One region of the Chitinophaga sp. HK235 genome, then DNA from elsewhere that is predicted to be linked to it. Evidence: riboswitches for the same ligand, from Rfam matches in the RefSeq annotation. Region 1 holds a riboswitch; the other holds the start of a gene.
What was found. A riboswitch is a leader RNA that binds a small molecule or an ion and turns the genes downstream of it on or off. The one in region 1 is predicted to bind cobalamin.
Positions count from the first base shown of each region.

Region 2: it holds a riboswitch for cobalamin, as region 1 does, so the genes downstream of both, KD145_RS31120 (ferredoxin) here and KD145_RS30590 (TonB-dependent siderophore receptor) in region 1, are expected to answer to the same signal.

Region 1 is NZ_CP073766.1:7,933,721-7,937,938, forward strand. Features, by position in the region: gene KD145_RS30580 (lanthionine synthetase C family protein) at 1-953, shown strand, start outside; gene KD145_RS30585 (response regulator transcription factor) at 1,086-1,724, shown strand; cobalamin riboswitch at 1,754-1,956, shown strand; gene KD145_RS30590 (TonB-dependent siderophore receptor) at 2,074-4,080, shown strand; gene KD145_RS30595 (YncE family protein) at 4,085-4,218, shown strand, end outside.
Region 2 is NZ_CP073766.1:8,056,490-8,060,707, reverse strand. Features, by position in the region: gene KD145_RS31125 (TonB-dependent receptor) at 1-1,778, opposite strand, end outside; gene KD145_RS31120 (ferredoxin) at 1,793-2,113, opposite strand; cobalamin riboswitch at 2,241-2,430, opposite strand; gene cbiB (adenosylcobinamide-phosphate synthase CbiB) at 2,508-3,443, opposite strand; gene KD145_RS31110 (histidinol-phosphate transaminase) at 3,428-4,218, opposite strand, start outside.

The DNA of each region.
Region 1 (4,218 bases):
GTATACAGCACCTGGTGGATATGGGCTTTATTGAGGAAGATGATATGATGGATGCTTTTACAGATATTGATGAGGTAGTGGGCGATTTTATGGAGGAAACCCTGCTGGCTGGTAAAAATGATTTCCTGCATGAAGGAGTTGGTACGGCATTATACTTCCTGGGGCGGCCGCCTGCAGTAGCGCAGCAGTATCTGGAAAAGCTGGTGGGACATCTGGCCGGGTCGGCGCACCGTTTACCTACAGGTATAGCCTGGAAAGACCAGTTTTCTTCTCAGAGCCACCGCAATCAGGAGGAGAACCTGTATAACCTCGGACTGTCGCATGGCGTGCCTGCTATTATCGCCATACTGTGCCGGATATACGAAAAAGGAATTGCCCGGGATGTTACCCATGGGCTGATAGAAGATGCTACCCGCTGGGTGCTGAGTAACCGGAAAGCAGCCGGAGGAAAGGGAAAGTCACTGTACCCTACTTTAACCAATGCCGCCAACGTGATCAGCGGCGATGTAAATAGCCGTTTGGGCTGGTGTTATGGCGACCTGGGTATCGCCACAATGCTGCTGGGCGCCGGAAAGCGTCTGCAGAAGCCGGCTTACAATGAAGAAGCGTTATCGGTACTGAATGATATTGCCTGTTACCGTGATCAGAAAAACGGAGCCGTATATGATGCCTGTTTATGTCATGGCAGCGCAGGCATTGCGCATATATTGCAACAGGCTGCCCTGGCCACTGGTGATCCGGTCCTGGAAAAGGCCGCGTTCAACTGGCTGGAAACAACCCTCAAAATGAATACCTGGACGGATGGGCCTGCCGGGTACAAATTTTATCTTCACCCTGATTATATTAAAGAGTATAATGTGCTGGAAGGTATTGCAGGAGTAGGACTGTCACTGCTGGGCTTCCTGGAACCGGAAATGAGTACAGGCTGGAATGAATGTCTGTTGATTTCATAAACTTTCGGGAAGTTTCATTTTGCTTTTATTTTGCTTTTTTTATATATTACAGTTAGTATTTGATCCACGAAAACTGTTCACCCGGAAATCCATGCCAAAGCATGCCAACGTTACAGCAAATATGAAATAACCATGATCCGATTATATTGTGTTGATGATCACCCATTGATACTGGAAGGTCTACGCGCATTACTCTGTTTTGAAAGAGATATTGAACTGACGGGAGAAACAAGAACGGGGGAGGCGTGCCTGAATTTTCTTGTTCACCATAGGGCTGATATTATTCTGCTGGACACCCTCTTGCCCGATATGTCCGGTGCAGCGCTCTGCCATGTCATAAAAAGAAACTATCCTGAGATAATGGTGCTCGGACTGAGCTACCATAAAGATGGACCCGGTATCCATGAGATGATGGAAAGCGGTGCCAGTGGATGCCTGATGAAGAATGCCGATAAGGAAGAGCTGTTGAAAGCCATCCGTGACGTGCATAATGGGCATACCTATCTGTCAGCCGGACTCGAAGATGTTTTGCAGACAGATGACAGAAGGACAAGAGCCAGACAGTTGAATATCACCAAAAGAGAAAAAGAAGTATTGTGGCTGATTGCCAACGGCCATACCAACCTCGAAATAGCCGAAAAACTTTTTATCAGCAGTGATACAGTGGACAGTCACCGGCGTAACCTGCTGGGCAAATTCAAAGCCCGTAATACAGCCATGCTCATTAAATGCGCCATCGATAACAAACTACTCCTGTCAGGGTACCACTGACAACTTTTTGAAGAAAAGAAATTAATCCGCTACCTTCGCTGCGCAATGGTTTACTCCTCTCCGTTGCGGATGAGGGTAATTAAAAGGGAACACGGGTGTAAATCCCGGACAGTCCCGCTGCTGTAATTCTCTCAAATGCCCGGGCATCTATCCGGCCACTGTTGATGATCAATGGGAAGGCCGCCCGGAGCAGAGATAAGTCAGAATACCTGCCATGCAATTTGTTTTTAAGCCTTCGTGGAATGAGGCTTGGAAGTAAATCATGTTGCAGGCTGACTGCCTGAAGGAATTTACCTTGATTTTACTCCTGATACGAAGGCCGTTGAAGAAATTATCAAAACGGTGAAGTATGATGCGTATCTACCAACAGGGAGGTGCTCTTGTAAAGATTTTCCTGTGTCTGTTGCCCGGAATGCCTGCTGTGCTGCAAGCACAACAAACCGATAGTACCAGAACCCGCGAACTGCGGGAGGTGTCTGTCAGCGCTCCTCGCGGTAATAAAGAAGTCGCACCGGGACAGCAGCTGAAAGGCAAGGAGCTGCAGCGGTTGGGTACCCAGTCGGTAGCAGATGCACTGCGCTACTTTTCCGGCATCCAGGTAAAGGACTACGGCGGCATCGGCGGCCTGAAAACGGTAGACGTCCGCAGTATGGGCACCAACCATACCGGCGTATTTTTCGATGGCATTGAATTAGGAAATGCACAGAACGGCCAGGTAGACCTGGGCAAGTTCTCACTGGACAACATGGAAGAGATCTCCCTGTACAATGGTCAGAAAAGCAGCATCTTCCAGCCGGCAAAAGACTATGGCTCTGCGGGGTCCATCTACCTCACTTCCATCAAACCCCGCTTCGAAGCCGGTGAACAACGTCACATAAAAGGTACTTTTAAAACCGGCTCTTTCGGCCTCATCAACCCTTCCATCCTCTGGCAGGAAAAAATAAGCCAGCGTGTGTCAGCTTCCTTCAATGCCGAATGGATCAATGCCAACGGCCGATACAAATTCCGCTATCAAAAAGAAAAAGGATATGATACCACCGCCATCCGCAAAAACAGTGATATCAACGCGCTGCGTGTGGAAGGGGGGCTGCATGGTATCCTCAACGGCGGCGAATGGAACAGCAGGATCTATTTCTATAATTCAGAAAGAGGCCTGCCGGGCTTTGTAGTCAACAATGTATTCGGTCATGTCGACCGGCAATGGGACCGCAACTTTTTTGTACAGTCTTCCTGGCGTAAAGACCTGAGCAAACGGTACAGCCTTATGCTCAACGGAAAATACGCCTACGACTATACGCATTATCTGGCACCAGATACTGTGCGTTATATCGAAAACCGCTACCGCCAGCAGGAAGTATATGTGTCTGTAGCCAATCAGTACCTGCTCACCAGCTGGTGGAACCTGGGCCTGTCCGGCGATTTTCAATGGAATAAGCTGAATGCCGACCTGACTAATTTCTCTTATCCTCAACGTTTTACCACACTGGTGGCCCTGGCCACCTCGGTGAATTTCAACCGTTTCAGTGCGCAGGCCAGTTTGCTCAACACCATCATGAATGAAGAAGTGAAGAAAAATGCTGCAGCTCCTTCACATCAGGAACTTACACCTGCTGTATTTGTCTCCTGGCAACCTTTTGCGAAACCCAATATCACCTGGAGGTCGTTTTACAAACGCATCTTCAGGATGCCTACCTTCAACGATCTCTATTACACAGATATCGGTAACTCCAACCTGGAGCCCGAGTTTGCCACGCAATACAATACCGGTCTTACCTGGAACCATACTTTCAGTGGAAAAATATTGCAGGAACTGGGTGTAGAAACAGACGCCTATTACAATGAGGTTACCAACAAAATCGTGGCTGTGCCTGCGGCCAGCCAGTTCCGCTGGACGATGATGAACCTGGGGTTTGTGAAAATAAAAGGCATAGACGTGAAAGCCAAAGCTGTCTGGCAGGTACTGAAAGACTGCCAGCTCAGCACCCGTGTCAATTATACCTTTCAGGATGCCAGGGATTTTACCAGTCGGACAGAGAATTTTTATAGTCATCAGATACCCTACATTCCCTGGCATAGCGGCTCCCTCGTGCTGGGCGGCAGCTACCGGGACTGGGACCTGAACTATAGTTTTCTCTACACCGGAGAACGGTACGACAGCAAGGAGAATATCAGGGATAACTACATGCAACCCTGGTATACCAGTGATATCACGCTTACCCGCAGCTGGAAGCTCAATAAGACTGGCTTCCGTTGTACCGCACAGGTCAACAACCTGTTTAATCAGTATTATGATGTGGTGCTCAACTACCCGATGCCCGGCAGAAATTTCAAATTCATCTTATCTGTAAACATATAAACCCATGATAAAATTATTACGTTTTACAGGTATTGCTGTGTTGATGGCCGCCGTGGCCGTCAGCAGCTGCCGTACCGGTAATGATATTGTGCCACCGGTAGTTACGCAGGTGGATACTCCAGTAAAGCATTACCAGTA
Region 2 (4,218 bases), 120 kb from region 1:
CGGTAACGTATACCTGCATTCCATCCTTTTGTTGCCTGCCAGGAAACACCGCCTGTGCTGGTGAAGACGGGCGCAAAGGGAATATAGTTTTCCTTTGCGGGAGCGTCCATCAGACGAGGGTGTGCATAGTTGAGGTTTACATCGGCCCATAATGGCTTCCAGATATGATAACGCAAGGCTATATCTACACCGGTACGGGTAGCACGGCCAATGTTTTCATAGCTGCCATCATCTGCGATGAAACGGAATTCTGCATCACTCTGCAACCACCACCATGTAGCGGTCAGCAGCAATTTACTGTTTAACTTGAAATTAGCGCCAAGGTCGGCCCCATAAGAACGGGGAACAGCACTCTCCTGTCCGCTGCGTATAGCCACGTTGGCATAGTTGGAATGAAAGCCCATGCCGGTTTTGGCGAAAAATGCCAGCGAAGGAGATAAATCGTAATAAATGTTAATCTTCGGACTCAGCCGGTAGGCCACACTATTGCCATTATTGGAAGGGTCCATCCGGTCGCGCAGATTAAAGGTAAATACATCGTTACGCAGCCCGACGTTGAAGCTCCATCCACCGGCCAGGCGCAGCGTTTCGCTGAAGTAGAGGGAGTAGTTGGCCACTGCCACCCGGGAGGAATCCTCATGAGACAGCAGATCTCTTTCCTTTACATGATCGCGGCCCAGGCTTACCAGGTCTATCCTCGCTCCCAGCCCTATTTCTGATTGCAGGGTTGCTTTTCCCAGGCGGCCTTCATGGCGCCAGGTATTTTTATATCCGAAGAGGTCACGTTTCTCCCATTGTCTGATTTCATCTCCATTCTCCCTATCATCTTTATAAAAAGTAAAGTTGGACCAGAGGTCAAACAGGTTTCTTACATAATACAACTGTTGCCGCAGGGAAGAGCGCTCGCTGAGCCGGGTATCCCAGAGCAGGTTGGCATTGATACGGGTAGTCTTTCCTCCTTCTGAGGGATCAATAGAGCCAAAGCGGCGAAGAGAGCCATCTTCAAGGGCGCGCAGCGGTACCTGTCCGGAAGCATTCCAGTTGCTCGTAAAGCCCGAAGCAATCAGGGAAATGGTATTGTTACTGTTAAGGGCAATGTTGTATCTGCCTAACAGGTTCATTCGTTTAAAGCGTTGTGAATTGTCGAAGTAGCTGTCAGTGTACGTATAGTCGGCAGCGATATAAGCGTTCTGGTCCCTGGTGCCTGGTTGCTGTTGTTTATCCAGCAGCCGGAGCATAGTAGCAACGCGGGCTGTGTTAAACTGGCCGTATTCCAGTTTCACGAACTGATTATCGGGTCTGAACAGGGAAGTATACACGGCAGCACCTGCATTTGTAAAGTCGCCCTGGGAGGCCTCGTAGGGTCCTTTGTAATAAGCGGCTCCGCCGATCACTTCCGGGATCAGGAAGTGCATATCGGCATATCCTTGTCCGTGGGCATGATTGGGGAGGTTGACAGGTATACCGTCTACGAATATACCGAAATCGGTGCCATGGTCGTTATCGATGCCCCGTACCAATATTTGTTCGGCTTTTCCGCCGCCGGCATGTTGCGCGATAAAAAGACCCGGTACGGTGCGAAGCAGGTCCTGAGCCGATTTTATCGGTTGCAGCTGCAGGTCAAGTTTGGAAAGCATGTGCGCACTTTTGTCGGTGCTGCCAGCGATGTCGATCGCTTTAAGGTTGAGTATTTTGAGGGAAAGGGTGTCTGTGTTTTTGTGTTGTGCCAATGCCGGCAATGCCAGTGCAGACAATACAGCTGTATAAAAAATTCGCATGAAAATGGGTTAGCTTAACGGATAGTTGTTTCTTCTCCAAAAAAGATAGCTTCGCTGACCGGTTTGTCGTTCAGGAAGTGGCTGATAACGAGATTACTGGTATTTTCCGGATACATTTCCTTATACCAGGTCCCGTCGGGATGGATAAAAACAATCGGTCCGTGTTCGCATTGACCGGTGCATCGTGTGCGGATGGTATGCACTTCCTCATGCAGGTTGTTGTCTGAGATAGCAGCTCTGAGCTGCAGGGTGGTGTCTTCCGCGCCTTTTTTGAGGCAGGAATTACCGTTGCAGATAAACGCGATGCGTTTAACTTTTTGAAGATCTTTGCCCATGGATTAAGTTAATAAGCCCGTTAACTGTTAAATAAAATTGCGGCGAGCTGAGGGGAGGAATATCAGGGAAGATTCTTACATACGGGGAGTATGAAGGAAACTGTCCTGGCTTCTATCCCGGAAGCAGACCGTGAACATGTTTCCTGGCAGGTCTTCTGGCTTGTTCTGTTGTCTGACGCCTTCCCGTTGACACAGTGGCTATATTATCAGCAACGTATAGATGAACTTACAGCAGCGGGTACTGCTCCGGATTTACACCGGATTCCCTTTTAAGTGTACCTCAGAAAAGGCTACACACCTGGTAACGGCGGCGAAGATAGGAAAGATTTACGGATTTTTTTATTTAGAGATTTAGTTATTTGAAATGCAGCGAAGATTGTGTTTTGGCCACTACCTAAATAATCAAATAATAAAATAATAAAATAATAAATATCATCACCAGCGTGGTTGCGTGATTAACGTACATCACCTTGCTGAATTCGTGATGAGCGATATCCCGGGGTTGTTCGCCGATATAAGGTTTCTCCACCACCCTGCCGTGGTAGGTATTGGGACCTCCGAAACGACAGTTGAGAATACCTGCCAGGGCCGCCTCCGGATAACCGGAATTGGGGCTGGCATGTGACCTGCCAAAACGGATGATGTACTGTGCCGCACGGCGGCTACCTGACACCAGCACCATCAGCAAGGCCGTAATCCTGGCCGGGATAAAATTGGCCACATCATCCAGGCGGGCAGCCACTCTTCCAAAATAATAGTAACGATCATTTTTATAACCCACCATCGAATCGAGGGTATTGATCATCTTATATAACATCATACCCGGCAGGCCCAGCAGCGCATAATAAAACAACGGAGCAATCACGCCATCACTGAGGTTTTCAGACATAGACTCCATTACCGCCACCCGTATCTGGTTAGGTGATAAAGCTGTGGTATCACGGCCAACAATCCAGGACAACCGTTTACGGCCAGCCTCCAGGCCCTGCTGGTGCAGCGTATCAAACACCTCCCTTCCTTCCAGCAGCAGGCTTTTATTGGCCAGCGCAAAAAACACAAAAACAGTGGTAAAGGCCAGCCAGGCCCAGGGCCATTGTTCCAGCCAGTGCTGCGCCAGATAAAAACAGATAAACACAGCGGCACAAAGGCCCAGCGTCATCAGCGCCCCTTTCCACAAACGGCCATGGCCACGGTTCAGCAGCCGTTCCGTATAGCCGATCAGGTGACCAAAAAACTTCACGGGATGTGGCCAGCTGCGGGGATCTCCCAGCAACAGGTCCAGCAGATAACCTAACAGTAAGGGTAATACGAATTTTACGAAAGCGTCCATTGATGCAGGGCAGTGATGAGTAACTGATTATCTTCCTCGTTGCGGCATGCTACGCGGCAGTGTCCCTGTTCCAGGCCATAAAAATTGGAGGCATCCCGGATCAGTATCCCGTAGTTATTGACCAGCCATAGTTTCAGGGCAGCCGCAGTACCCGTGAGAGTTTCAAACAGGAAGTAGTGGGTATGGGTAGGATACGCTTTGAACTCAGGCATTTTCCGTACTCCTTCCCAGAGCTGGTAAGTATCTGCCAGCAAGGAGTCCAGCGGCAGCTCAAATTCTTCCGGATGGTCCATGATATAATAACCGGCTTCCAAAGCCAGGCTGTTGACCGACCAGGGCATTCTGAACGCCCTTACCTTGTCCAGCAGCGGCTTTTGTCCTGCCAGGTATCCTAAGCGCAGCCCGGGGATGCAGCAGGTTTTGGTGAGCGACCGTACAATCAGCACATTAGACAGTTGATGCAGGCGAGGCAACAACGTAATGGCATTACGGGTGAATTGTATATAGGCTTCGTCAATGATAAATATAGTGCGGTTATTGAACTGTATCAGCTGCAGCATTCCCTCTTCACTCATCACCTGGGCCGTAGGATTGTTGGGATTACAGATAAACACCAGATCGGTAATAAACCGGGTATCAGGCGCCAGCTTCTCCCAGAAAAAGTAACTCAGTTCATGCTTATGGAGTTTGCAGGCGTCAGCATATTCCGCGAAGGAAGGTACCACCACCGTCGTGGTTGCGCCGCTGAAAGCCTGTGCCACCAGGTAAATAGCTT